2 linked regions of the Lentimicrobium sp. L6 genome follow. The protein of the gene in region 1 interacts with the protein of each later gene in a pairwise test. Links are inferred from orthologs where the notes say so. Each region holds a gene or a part of one and is shown in the gene's direction. Other genes may lie near its edges.

Region 1 (7,327 bases):
GTCGTTAATATCACTTAAAAATTCTGGTGAAAGATAATCTCCTTCTGCTTCTAGATAATCTGGAACACCTTCCGAATCATAAGTTCCAAGGTAATTAATGGTAATATTGGTATTTAAGCCACTCTTTAAAGCACTTTCAATACTTTTCTTAAATGGAGCCTCACCAAAATCTTGAGCTAAGAAACTTTCTCGTTCTCCCCCAAAAGTAAAACTGAGTAGCCCATTAGAAATAGGAACCAAAACTTCAGGAACGAAACCTAAATAATCTGTTGACAATACTAATTCCTCCACATCAGCTTCAAAATTATAGTCTAATTCCAGCACGCCACTTTCATTGGTTTGACCACTAATAATAAACTGGCCTCCATCTTCTTCAAAACCAGTTTTAACACTCACTTTTACATTAGGCACAGGATGGCCAGCATTGTCTTTTGTATAAATAACAACTTGAGCGTCCTGAGTATTCTCCCAGTCAAAAGCCGGAGCAGCTTCGAGGTTATCCATGGTAACATCAACCGGATCTATCGCTTCTTGATTATTTTCAGTTTGATCTAATTTCTTTTCACAGGAGCTAAATGCTAGCATTCCGACCAGCAATACTCCTAATATTTTCATGTAATTTCGATTTTTCATAGCATAATGATTTTTAAGATATTATCAAACTTAATAATTGCAGCCATGGAATTCAAGCAAGAATTCGTTGTCGTCAACAAATAGCTCGTGAGCGTGGTTAAGGTCATCAATATTTAGTTCTATAATATTTGTTCGCAAAAAGCATCACTAATTTACAAAAACTAGGCGAAAATAGCAAGCATAAAAAAAGCTACTCCGAAATGAATCGAAGCAGCTCTTTGTATTTAATATATTATATCTATACGATACCTTGATCCATCATAGAATTAGCAACTTTTAAGAAACCAGCAATATTAGCTCCTTTAACATAGTCTACATAACCATCTTCCTGAGTACCATATGTCTGACAAGCATTATGAATATCAATCATAATTTGGTGAAGTTTAGCATCTACCTCTTCAGCAGTCCAGTTTATTTTCATAGAGTTTTGAGTCATTTCTAAACCTGAAGTAGCAACACCACCAGCGTTAACTGCTTTACCAGGACCGAATAACTTCTTAGCGTCTTGAAGTGCTTCAACAGCTTCTGGAGTACAAGGCATGTTAGCACCTTCCGCAACACATATCACACCGTTCTCAACTAATTTCTTAGCATCATCATCATTCATCTCATTTTGAGTAGCACAAGGCATAGCCACATCTACTTTAATTTCCCAAGGCTTTTTACCAGCATGGAATTCAGCTTCTGGGAATTCTTCAGCATAAGGAGAAACGATATCCATATTAGTAGCTCTAAGCTCTAATAAATATTCTATTTTATCACCTGTAATACCAGTTGGGTCATAAATAAATCCATCAGGGCCAGAAATAGTCACTGCTTTTCCACCTAATTCAGTAATCTTTGTGATGGCACCCCAAGCAACGTTACCGAAACCAGAAACGGCAACCGTTTTTCCTTCGAAAGTCTCACCTTTAGTAGCTAACATTTCTTTTGCGAAATATACTGCACCAAAACCAGTAGCTTCAGGACGAACCAAAGAACCACCCCAATTGATACCCTTACCAGTTAAAACACCAGTATGCTCTCTCGCCAATTTCTTATACATACCATAAAGGAATCCAATTTCTCTTCCTCCAACTCCTATATCACCAGCAGGAACGTCAGTATTAGGACCAATGGCATGCCACAACTCTAACATAAAGGCTTGGCTAAAACGCATTACTTCTGCATCAGATTTTCCTTTAGGATTGAAATCAGAACCACCTTTACCACCACCCATAGGTAATGTTGTAAGAGCATTTTTGAAGATTTGCTCGAATCCTAAGAATTTTAAAATACTTAAGTTAACACTTGGGTGGAAACGCAAACCACCTTTATATGGACCGATTGCATTATTAAACTGCACTCTATAACCTAAGTTTACATGAACTTTACCACTATCATCAACCCATGGCACTTTAAAAGTAAAGATACGATCAGGTTCAACAAGTCTTTCAAGTATTCCAGCTGCCTCAAATTGTGGATTAGCTTTTAATACATCTTCTAATGATTCTAAAACTTCCTGAACTGCCTGAAGATATTCTTTCTCACCGGGGTGTTTAGCCTCCAGATTATGCATAAATTGTTGTAAATCCATTTTATTATGTTTTTTAGTTGTTTGAATGATTACTGGGCAAAATTATGATCAATTCAGTAGGTGTATCATCAGTATTTTGCTGATTTTGGTTTCTAAATTAATCTCATTGATTGCAAGCACATTACAAACACAAACCTAGCTTGTTTAGACTATAAAGATACATATTTTTTTTCTAACCAATAAATTCACTTAGAGCATGGGGCACGATTATGGCTTGGTAAAGATAATATCGTCAAAATGCCCCTTCAATAACTCATTAATATAGGTCAATAATTCTTTGGATTGCAATTCCTCTTTACTGAAGTTCTGGTGGATAGCATCGGAGTTTAAAACATACTCCCCTCGTGGACTCATATACGAAAATACAATATTACAATGAGGATGATCCAAGATTATCATAGCCAATAAGGAATGAAAATTACCTAAATCCGGAATCAATCCAGAATCTAGTTTCAATTCCATGTTGAGGTTATTATAACCTTTATGATAATATATATGATTTTTATGAGGGTTTTGAAGATTTAGGACCTTAATTATTTTTTCAGACTCTTCTAGAGTCTTGTCTTCAATTTTATCACCAGAATCTTTAATAATGATATCGTAGGAAGCACTATTGACCTGATCAACCAAATATAATTCCAACTCCTTGGCAGATTTTAATCGAAACTGTAAATATTGGGCTAAAAATAAAGAAATATTCATGTAGGTAAATAAAAGTATCAGACTTGGGATTCCAAATCTGATCTAAATTAATATATAAGAAGAATAATTAGCGTCTGTCTCTTTGATATTGGTATGACTCTCCGTATGCAGGGCATTTCTTACTAGAAACACAAGAAGACATCACTAAACTCAAAACAAAAATACTGACTAATAATATGGCTATTCTTTTCATTATAATTATAATTTGTTCAATTCTTGATTTTCCGCTAAAATAGGCATTTTTTCCAAAACAAATCAAGCTCAATACATTTTTAGGAAAATATTACAAGGAATTATTTAATTGTTTCTAAATTTACATGCTCAAAAAAAACAAGAGATATGTCATCCACCCAAGTAGATATCCATCCTGAATGGTTTGAAGTTCTAGAAGATCAGTTTGAATCAGAATATTTCAGAAAACTAAGAGTCTTTTTAATAGAAGAGAAAAAAAAATATCAAATATTTCCTCCAGGAAAAGAGATATTCTCTGCCTTTAATGAAACTCCATTTAGCAAAACCAATGTGATTATCCTAGGTCAGGATCCTTATCATGGCCCAGATCAAGCCAACGGCATGTGCTTTTCTGTTAAAGATGGGATTCCTCATCCACCATCCTTAAAGAACATATTTAAAGAGATAAGGGATGATTTTGGTTTTCCGATACCTCAATCGGGCGATTTGACTCCTTGGGCAAAACAAGGTGTACTTTTGATTAATGCGACTTTAACTGTAAGAGCAGGACAAGCTGGTTCTCATCAAAAAAAAGGCTGGGAAGAATTTACCGATACCATTATAAAAAGACTCTCTGAACAAAGAGAAGGATTAATTTTTCTGCTTTGGGGTAATTTTGCCATTGCCAAGTCAAAACTCATAGACCAAGAAAAACATCACATTTTGACCAGTGTTCACCCCTCTCCATTGTCTGCATACAGAGGTTTTTTAGGTTGTAAACACTTTTCTAAGACCAATGAACTACTCAAATCAATGGGAAAAGAGCCTGTTAATTGGAAAATTAAATAATTCTTTAAAAAGATTTGTTTTTCATTAGCGCTGACAACTAGAATGTTGTAGCAAATAAAGCTTAGCAAAAGCACAAAACCTAAAACAATATGCTTCCTAGTCTTTGCAGAATGGTTTTTTCTTGTATATTTGCAGTCTCAAAACAACAACAGTGCGGGATGGAGCAGAGGTAGCTCGTTGGGCTCATAACCCAAAGGTCGTAGGTTCGAATCCTGCTCCCGCTACAATGAAAAGCTTAACAGAAATGTTAAGCTTTTTTTGCATTTAATAGCTTTGTTTCTTGACGATAAAAAAAGCCCATCAAAAGAATGATTTCTTTCAATGGGCTTCTGATTAAATTTTTGATAATCTATTTCACCATCATCTTTTTAGTAATGATTTGATCTTCTACCAAGATCTTCACAAAATATATTCCGGTGCTAAGCTGAGAAATATCAAGATTAATGCTTCTATCATTGATAGCTTGACTCATCACCTGATGCCCTTTGGTATCTATCACCTCAATATGCTCAATGATATAATCTGATGCAAACTGAATATTACGGCTTCCTGGATTTGGATAGATTTGAATTTCTTCCTCCTTTATCTCTTCAATTCCATAATAAGGTCCAACCTTTACATAATTGCTTTTGGTTTCGGTATGCATTCCCACCCCATCGCTCACTGTTAAGGAAACCGTGAATTCACCATTATTAGTAAAGGTATGACTTGGATTCTGTAAAGTACTGGTTTGTCCATCACCAAAATCCCAAGACCATGATGTAATACCCTGAATGGCTTTTGTTTCTTGCTCTATTTTTGTTGGATAATCAGGAATAGATTTACCAGTACCTGGCTCGGTTTCTTGTATAACATTAATAATATTTAAACCTTGGGAACCACCATCTATGGTACCTACATACCAAAATCTACCAACACCTGTTGTTGGAGCTTGTAAGGTATAAATCAATCCATTCTGATTGTAAATTTGCACTACAGCATCAGAACTTGTTATTTCTCCGTCACCAGCAAATTTATAAATGTAAAAATGGTAAACTCCATTATAAAACTGATAAATAGTTGTGGTTTCAGGACCATAGCCAGAAGTTACATCATGATCTAGAGCTGCAAATGGAATATCTGTTGCATTTCCTTTATTGGAATAGTAAATATGATGGCTATATCCATCTATCTCTGGAGTTCTTAAATGAGAATCTAAATCTCTTGGATTGGCTCCCCAGTTCACCACAAAACGCATTTCGTTTCCTGTTAATACCGGAGAAAGAGATATGTTTAATTCTACAGTACCATCTGCAGGAATAATTACTTGGTTATTATTATAGGTCAGATAATCGGCAGCCGAACAAGTGACCAATTGAGTATTACTGGTTGACAAGTCGCTAAACTGAACATTTAATGGTCCAACGCCCTGAGGAGGGGTCGCCATAAAATTCGCAGTTAAAGAACCTTCCGGAACATTGGCTATGGAATAATTACCATTGGCATCGGTATAGGCCGATAAACCGCCCACTTCAACTAAAGCACCAGCAATGGCAGTTCCATCAATGGCATCACTTACCATTCCTGATAAAGTAGCTTCACCTTGAGAACCTTCAACATAAATATAATTTTCTTCTGTGGTAGTATGATTAGATACACCGTCGCTTACTGTCAGAGATACATTATAATATCCTCCAGAAGTATATATATGAGAGGGGCTTTGCTCAGAGGAGGATTGTCCATCGCCAAAATTCCAATTCCAAGAAGTAATGGCTTTTCTTTGCTCTTTTTTCTCTGGATAATCCACATTACGTTTTCCAGTACCTGGTTCAGTTTCTTGTATGGTGTTGATAATATTCAAACTCTGTGAAGCTCCATCAATAGTACCAACATACCAAAATCTTCCAACACCTGTAGTTGGTGCTTGTAGGGTGTAAATCAACCCATTCTGATTATAAATCTGAACCACAGCATCGGATGTGGTAATCTCACCTGTTCCAGCGTATTTATAAATATAGAAATGATAAACCCCATTAAAAAACTGATAAATAGTTGTGGTTTCAGGTCCATAACCACTAGTTACATCATGATCTAAAGCCACCCAAGGTGCAGAAGTTGCCGAGCCTTTGTTAGAATAATAGATATGATGAGCTGAACCTTCAATTTCTGGAGTTCTAACATGAGAATCTAAATCACTTGGATTGGCGCCCCAATTGACAATAAAACGCATCTCTTGCCCAGATAAAACGGGAGAAAGTGAAATATCTAATTGCACCTCTTGATTTTCAGGAATAGAAACCTGAGTATTCTGGTAAGTGATATAGTCGGTAGCCGAACAACTAACCAATTGAGTATTACTAGTGGATAAGTCGGTGAATTGAACATTCAATGGGCTACTACCAGAGGTAGGCGTTCCCATAAAATTGGCTGTTAAAGAGCCAGGAGGTACATTGGCAATGCTATAATTCCCAGAAGCATCGGTATAAGCCTGAAGACCTGCCACTTGAACCAAAGCACCTTCGATAGCGGAACCATCCACAGCATCGCTTACTTTTCCAGAGAGTGTACTTCCAACTGAAGACGCCTCTGTACTGACCAAAATATCGTCGAGCATTAAAATAAAAGCATCTTCTGAAAGACACTGAAAAGCAATATATACATCTTGGTTATTATAAGCGGATAAATCTATTTGAAAGGATGACCAGTCATCTGGTAATTCGATAATCCCATCACTGATTTCTGTAAAATCATTAACATTAGTTCCTGTAGTAGAAATTAAGACTTTCAATTTCTCTGCTCCATATTGAACTGTATAGGATTTTCCATAAAAACTTAATGCCGAATTTATTCCTAAAGATAGATTAGAAGTAATCATCCAGTCGTTATTTGTTGGTCCTTGCGAGGGTGCAGAACTAAAGCAAGCTGCAAACTTAGCACCGGAATATGCTGCTAATTCAGTATCAGCAGACTGAGAAGGAGTGGTATTAGCAGGATTAAAGATAATATAGGACATAGCCGTACCCGAATTAGGGAAAGTAACATCCTGAATTCCATAAGTAGTTGTTCCATCAATATCATAAAGTGTCCAAGGGGAGAATACAGTACTAAAATCGGCATAGGATTCAAAAGTCTCTATTACATTTGGCTCCAATTGAATACCTACTCGTTCATTGCTTATCTCCACTTTATTGGGAGGAGTAATAGCTCTATTTGACTGTGCGAAAATCCCTATTGGGAGGAGAAAACCAAAAAGAAAGAGAATAGTGAATTGTTTTTTCATGTTATGGGTGTTTAGTGTTAATATTCAAAATTACTACAATATCACTCCTCTCTGAATTAAATGTATATTCGTTGACGAATAACAAATATCCGCAAATGAATTTTGCATTTTTGAAATTCGTAAATTGAAAAACAATA
Region 2 (7,242 bases), on another replicon or contig:
CTTCTTGACTTTGAAGTTGTGCAGTTTCGGCTTCAGCTTTTGCCTTTTGAGCAGCCACTTCCTTTTCATGTTCCGCTTTAGTCTTCACACTATTTAAAGTCACACCATAAACTAAAGAAGTATAGGGCTGGATGATACCAGGACGCCCTTGTTCTTTAAACGCCAATTTACTAGGAACTACAAAAACAGCTTCATCACCTACTTTAAGTGAATTTAAACCTTCAGAAAAACCTTCAGTATCAAACGGCTTACCTTTTTCAGCTTCCATAGGGCGACCAGCTTGTTTAGAATCATATAAAACCTCACCATTGATTAAAGAAACACTAAAATCGAAACTCAAGATATCACCATCCTTAGGTATTTTACCATTTCCTTTTTTGTTTTTTATAATAAACATTCCAGTCTCAGTAGGTTGGGCATCGGGATAGTTTTTACTTAAATATAAGGCTAAATCAGCCAATTCAAGACCTTTCCTTTGTTCTAATTCTTCTTGCCTTTTAGCTTCTAATTCTTCGGCAGAAACAATATCTTCAATATTTACCCAGAAATACAAATCATTATTTTCTTTAAACATCTCTGGAACCTCAGGGGTTCTAGCAGTTTTAAGAAAGAACGAATCAGCTTTAATAATAAAAATGGCACTATCACCATTGGCTAATAAAGACAAACCTTCATTAATATCACCTTTATATAAAGGTTCAGTTACAGGTAAGTCGAATGTTTCGTTAGCTTCCTTAGCATCAAATATTAATGAATCTAAAGAACCATAGCTCATGGTTAACCTATAGAACATACCACTATCAGCAGTCACTGCTTTCGCATTATCATCATGAGAAATGACTTGATAATAAACCCCATTTTCATTTTTCTTAAAGCCTGGATGACTATTATCGCAAGAAGTCATGATTAAGGCAGCTACAGCCAATACTAATATGGCTTGAATTAGTTTTAATTTCATTTATTTTAATTTTAATTATTTATTATTAGCGATTGATTATTTAATATCTATAAGCTTCACATCAAAAAGAAGAGTAGTGTATGGAGGAATTTCGCCTCTACCTTCACCGTAACCTAAATAGGAAGGAATAATAAAAGTAGCTTCCTCTCCTTTTCTCATCATTGAAATGCCTTCGTCCCAACCATTAATGACTTGCCCGTAGCCTATTTTAAACTCAATAGGCTTACCTCTCGATACAGATGAATCAAAAACACGACCATCAAGAAACTTACCCGTATAATGAACTTTCACCGTTTGCCCTGCTCTTGGTTTTTTCCCAGTACTAGATTTAGTTGGAAGGAAATACAAACCTGTAGATGTAGGTTCTTGAGAAATATTATTATCCTTTATGTATTTTTCTATCGTTTTTGCTTCGGCATCTCTGGCTTGCTCACGTTTTTTAGCCTCTTGCATTTCTAATTGCTCCAGCGTTTGAATATCATGAAGCTTTACATGAAAAACGACTTTGCTTTCTTCAGTTACAAATTTAGGCAACTGTGTAAGTTTAGCATTCATCATTAAAAAACTATCAGCTCTTATTACAAAAGTTGCACTATCACCAATTCCCATTAAAGATAAAGCTTCATTAATATCACCAGCAAAAACAGGTTCTTCCAATCTCATTGGAAAAGTTTGTCCTTGAGCATCAAATAATAAAGAATCTTCATTAGTGAAATAAGTCATTTCAACTGTTAGATAATCACCTGACTTTGCTTTTGTAGACCCCTTATCCTCATGAATTTTATACAATAAACCACTATCGGCTTTATCGTAACTCGCATATTCTCCTCTATTACACGAGAAAAACACCAATGTTACAATTGTAAACAACCCAATAATTCTTCTTTCCATTTTCAATATCATTTTAAATTAACTAACTCTAAATCATATATGATGGTAGCTTTTTCTGGGATTTTATTCAAATCACCAAGCAATCCAAAAGCAAGATGCGAAGGTATAATAATTCTTGCACGGTCACCCACATGGAGTAATAATATACCTTCTTCTAAACCACTTTCTACCCTACCTTTTCCTATTAGAAACTCTTTTACCCCCTTTTCTTCAGAACGATAAATCGTTTTCCCATTTAATAAGCTAATGGAGAAATTCAATACCGCAACTTTCCCTTTCTCGGCCTGAACTCCTCTCCCTTTTTTATAGATCTCATAAAACAAACCAGAGCCTGTTTCTGTCATTTTGTATTGATGACGAGCGATATAATCTATAATATTCTGTTCTTCAGCTTTTACCAAAAACTGATTGGTTTTAACTAATTTGTCTTTAATAACTTTATTCGATAATCTATTTTTTGGTTTTTGATCGTTCTCATGGTTTTGGCAAGAAACCAAAGATAAAAGTATAATAAATATAAAGAAGGAAACTTTCATCTCTTATTTATTCTTAGGGTTCATAATGAGAGCGGACATCTTTGTTTTTAGTTTTTCTATGGTTTCATCCATAGTTAATTTAGAATTCCCTCCAGCAGCGTTTAAATGCCCTCCTCCATCAAAGTGATTTCTAGCTATCCCATTGATAGCAAAATCACCCTTAGATCTGAATGAAAGACGTATTTTATCATTTCGGTGAGTTAATAAAATTGCTGCTTTCACTCCCTCAATAGATAAAGCATAATTGACTATACCTTCAGTATCACCCGATTGAAAGTGATATTTTTCCAATTCCTCCTTATGTAAACTGATATAGGCCCATTCTTCTTCCTTAATAACTACCAATTTTTCTGATAAAGCATAGCCTAGTAGTTTTAATCTATTAAGAGTATTATTACTATAAACTTTCTCATGAATACTCTTATCATCAATACCTGCTTTAACCAATTGGGCAGCTATAAGGTAGGGTGACTCGTCTACCATTCCATAGCTAAAAGAGCCTGTATCAGTAATTAAACCAACATATAAACAGGTAGCTGCTTCTTGGTTAAGTAGGCTTCCATTTGACATTTCTTGAGTTAGATAAAAGGCGAGTTGAGCTGTTGAACAAGCTGATACATCACTAACATAGGCTTTAAAACCAGATTCAGGACTCGGGTGATGATCAATCATTATGTGATGCGCTTGATTAGCATTTTTAAGAGCTAAACTCATTTCATCTCCCGTTCTATGTATAGCATTATAGTCCACATGAAGAATGACATCGGCATTATTAATTATACGATCTGCTTTTGCTTTATCCTCTTGATATATACAAACTTCTTTATAGCTTGGCATCCAATTTAAAAAAGTTGGTGAAGGATCAGGTGAGATAATCTGACTTTCAATTCCTATGGTTTTGAAGAAATGATAGAGGCCTAAGCAAGAGCCAAGTGTATCACCATCAGGATTAGAATGGGTACTAAGCACTAATTTTTTTGCTTTTTTTACATAAAGCTCTAATCCTTTATAGTCTTTGGTATTCAATATGTTATGGTTTTTAATTATCTATTTAACGCAAAATTAAAGTTTTTTAGCACAAAAAATCTGTACACTCTATTATAAATTATAATTTTGCAGCTTAATTAACAATAATTAAGACTATGACAAGTAACAAAACCTTTACAATGATTAAACCTACAGCATATAAGAATAATTGCTCTGGTAAAATCATCCAAAAAATTTATGAAGGCGGTTTTCATATTTCTGCCTTAAAAGTAACTAAATTATCAAAAGAAGATGCTCAGGAATTCTATGCTATCCATAAAGATAGGCCATTTTTTGACGGGCTAGTAGAATTTATGTCATCGGGACCGATTATCGCAGCTATTTTAGAAAAAGAAAATGCTGTTGAGGATTATAGAACACTTATTGGTGCTACGAATCCAGCAGAGGCTACTGAAGGGACCATTAGAAAAATGTGTGGAACCAGTATTGGAGAAAATGCGGTTCATGGCTCTGATAGTGATGATAATGCTGAAATAGAGTCTAAATTCTTCTTTTCAGGAAGAGAAAGATTCTAAAAAGAATATAAAGGGCAATTTTAAGGAAGCGGACCATGTGTCCGCTTTTTTTATCTCTAAATTGAATGAAATATTTTAAAGCTATCGTCTTCATAAATAGCTATGAGCTGTACCATTTTCTTAGTGGAGGACTGTTGAATTAAGCTATTAACCATGACTTTATTTACATTACTCTGATTGGTATCTACCGTTTCTTTTTGTTCTGGTATAACTCCAGTAACTTTTCTTTTCTCGTAAGGCTCTTTTATTTCCTCCTTTAAGTTCTGAACAGGAGATTCAATTGGCTTTTCCTTCTTCTTTTCTTTTTGTGTTGAATCCTCCAATTTAAAATCTTCCTGCTTAAAATCCTCTAGGAATAAGGAAGGATTTTGAAGATTTGATTTTAGCATTTCACCATGCCCCACTAATAGCCATGATTCATTAATCTCAGGATATGATTCCAATATCTTTAAAACAAAATCGAGTGAAGGTTTATTCCTACCCGATAGGATATGCGAAATACCTGAACGTTGCACTCCAATACTTAAAGCCAATTGAGCAGGACTTAAATTCTTCACGGACAATAATAATTTTATTCTTTCTATCATGTTACAAATGTATACTCTCGCTATTTGATTACAATATTAAACTCATAAGTGCATCAACAAAAGTAATTATAATTGATTTACAATTGTAAATATTTTAAAAATACAATGAAATTAAATATAAGCTACAACCTTGTTCGCTTATAGCCTTCTCTAATAGTATAAATAAAGCTTTTCAATAGATATACTATAATAATGGTGATACCTGACAAATATTTAAACTTTAACTATAAATAACTAATGTAAATATCAGGAATACTGTATCATAAACGGTGATAAATATTTATTCAGTCCTATTTTGAGCTTTTTACTTAGCTAAACAATAATTTCGTGAAAATACTGGATAATACAGTGCGTTACATCTGTATCGCTCCCTAATCATATCTTGTAGCTTACATATGTAAACACAAAAAAGCCGATAAGGTTTCCCCTATCGGCTTTTTTATAGTATAGTTTTTTATTCCTAGTTCAGTACAATTCTTGTTCCCGAATCAGGTTTTCCAAGTTCGTTAGCAGTGGTAATAATACAACGTTTTCCACCATTCTCTACAAATTCAACAGCTGCTCTAACTTTTGGAGCCATGCTACCTTCAGCAAAATGGCCTTCTGCCAAATACTGCTTGGCTTGTTTTACAGTAATTCTATCAAGAGCTTTTTGTTCAGGAGTATTAAAATTAATATAAACCTGAGGAATATCTGTTAGAATATAAAATTCGTCAGCTCTAATTTGAGCAGCAAGCATACTACAAGCTAAATCTTTATCGATAACAGCATCAATACCTTCTAACTTTTGGCGTTCAGCATAGAAGACAGGAATTCCTCCCCCACCAACAGCAACAACAATCTGACCATCCCTTGCCAATTTCTCAATAGACTTCCTATTGTTAATGCGCACTGGACGAGGGGAAGCTACAACTTTTCGCCATCCACGACCTCTTGGATCTTCATGGAATTGAGAACCATTTTCCTTATTAATCTTTTCTGATTCTTCTTTTGTATAATAAGGACCAATAGGTTTGGTTGGATTCTGAAAAGCTTGGTCATCTTTATCTACCAATACTTGGGTTATAATTGTAATGATGTCGCGTTCTAAATCTTCTTTATACAACACGTTTCTCATTTGCTGCTCTATCATATATCCAATAGAACCTTGTGTTTCAGCAACAGCAACATCTATAGGCAATTTAGGTACACCGAAAACTTTCTCACCACCTTCGTGTTGTAGTAATACATTACCAACTTGAGGTCCATTTCCGTGGCCAATAACGATATCGTAACCGGCTTTAATCAAATCAACCAAATGAGAACAAGTCTCATAAACATTACTTTCTTGCTCTGAAATGGTACCTTTCTGACCACTTCTGAGAAGTGCGTTGCCTCCAAAGGCAATAACAGCTAATTTGTTCATATTTAAATTCTTAAATGTTATATTATATTCTTATAGAAAAAGAGAGCGAATATATAAAAATTTAATAGCAAGCAATGCTTTAGGCCTATAATTGAGTGTTTTTACTAGTATATTAATAGTTATTCTATTTTTATGAAAGCTAAACCATTGTTTTTCTGCAACTTATTACTTATGTTTGTTAAGCAAAAACACATTTAAATATGAAAAAAAAGCTAAATGCCAAGACCATAGGCCTTTTATTAGGTCCCATTTTGGCGATTATTGTTTTATTTTTCGACCTAGATCCTGAAAACAGAGTCGTAACCTATACCCTTTCAGTTGCTGTTTTAATGGCTGTTTGGTGGATTACACAGGCTGTTCCGATTTCTGTAACTAGCCTTTTGCCAGTGGGATTATTTCCTCTCTTTGGTATTATGAATGGGAAAACAGTTTCTTCGACCTATTTTAATCATGTCATCTTTTTATTTATTGGTGGTTTTTTGGTGGCTTTGGCCATGGAGAAATGGAATTTACATAAACGAATAGCATTAAAAATACTGATGAAAGTGGGAAATAAACCAGCGAATATCTTATTTGGTTTTATGCTTGCCACTGCTTTTTTAAGTATGTGGATGTCGAACACAGCTACTAGCATGATGATGATTCCTATTGTATTATCTGTTATTCATGGATTGAAATTAGATAAATTAAAAGGTAAATTTCAGATTGCCTTATTACTTGGAATAGCCTATTCTGCTAGTATTGGTGGCATTGCTACATTGGTGGGTACTCCTCCAAATCTATCCTTCAGTAGAATATATAATATTATATTTCCACTAGCTCCAGAAATCAACTTCATCTCATGGTTTATATTTGCCTTACCCCTAACTATTGTTCTTTTTATCATCATCTTTTTTTGGCTATTGTATTTATACCATCCTGGTAAGGATTGGAATAATACTTCCAAAGAAGTATTTAAAACAGAATATAAAAAGTTAGGGAAATCGAGTTTTGAAGAAAAAGTAGTTTTTACCATTTTTGTAAGCATGGCCTTATTATGGATTACCCATAGTGGTATCAATTTGGGAGGATTCAGCATACCGGGTTGGAGTGAATTATTTCCCGAACCTTCTTTTATTAATGACGGAACCATAGCCATATTATTGTCGAGTACACTTTTTCTTATTCCGACTAAAAAAGGACAGCATAGAATATTAGAGAGCGATGTAATAGCTAAACTTCCTTGGAGAATTGTACTTTTATTTGGTGGAGGCTTTGCTTTAGCTAGTGGGTTTACAGAATCAGGATTATCCATGTGGTTTGG

Evidence for each region. The genes of interacting proteins can lie anywhere in the genome.
Region 2: the proteins of ung (region 1) and HNS38_RS03425 interact in binary tests that used the Escherichia coli proteins (3 or more experiments, as listed by UniProt). The link is inferred for Lentimicrobium sp. L6 from one-to-one orthologs.

The regions. Positions count from the first base shown.
Region 1 is NZ_JABKCA010000082.1:14,628-21,954, forward strand. What follows is about bases 2,171-5,090. They hold ung (uracil-DNA glycosylase), read left to right. Parts: upstream 2,171-3,250; coding sequence 3,251-3,931; downstream 3,932-5,090. Other genes in these bases: gdhA (NADP-specific glutamate dehydrogenase), read right to left, coding at 2,171-2,209; HNS38_RS17150 (hypothetical protein), read right to left, coding at 2,417-2,911; HNS38_RS20845 (hypothetical protein), read right to left, coding at 2,979-3,104; HNS38_RS17165 (PKD domain-containing protein), read right to left, coding at 4,281-5,090. Also shown: HNS38_RS17140 (LruC domain-containing protein), read right to left, coding at 1-615; more of gdhA, read right to left, coding at 872-2,170; more of HNS38_RS17165, read right to left, coding at 5,091-7,190. UniProt on the Escherichia coli protein: Excises uracil residues from the DNA which can arise as a result of misincorporation of dUMP residues by DNA polymerase or due to deamination of cytosine.
Region 2 is NZ_JABKCA010000008.1:67,613-74,854, forward strand. What follows is about bases 2,521-5,237. They hold HNS38_RS03425 (nucleoside-diphosphate kinase), read left to right. Parts: upstream 2,521-3,527; coding sequence 3,528-3,947; downstream 3,948-5,237. Other genes in these bases: HNS38_RS03420 (bifunctional oligoribonuclease/PAP phosphatase NrnA), read right to left, coding at 2,521-3,411; HNS38_RS03430 (helix-turn-helix transcriptional regulator), read right to left, coding at 4,004-4,534; arcC (carbamate kinase), read right to left, coding at 4,995-5,237. Outside these bases: HNS38_RS03405 (FKBP-type peptidyl-prolyl cis-trans isomerase), read right to left, coding at 1-958; HNS38_RS03410 (FKBP-type peptidyl-prolyl cis-trans isomerase), read right to left, coding at 995-1,849; HNS38_RS03415 (FKBP-type peptidyl-prolyl cis-trans isomerase), read right to left, coding at 1,858-2,385; more of HNS38_RS03420, read right to left, coding at 2,389-2,520; more of arcC, read right to left, coding at 5,238-5,939; HNS38_RS03440 (DASS family sodium-coupled anion symporter), read left to right, coding at 6,140-7,242. UniProt on the Escherichia coli protein: Major role in the synthesis of nucleoside triphosphates other than ATP. The ATP gamma phosphate is transferred to the NDP beta phosphate via a ping-pong mechanism, using a phosphorylated active-site intermediate.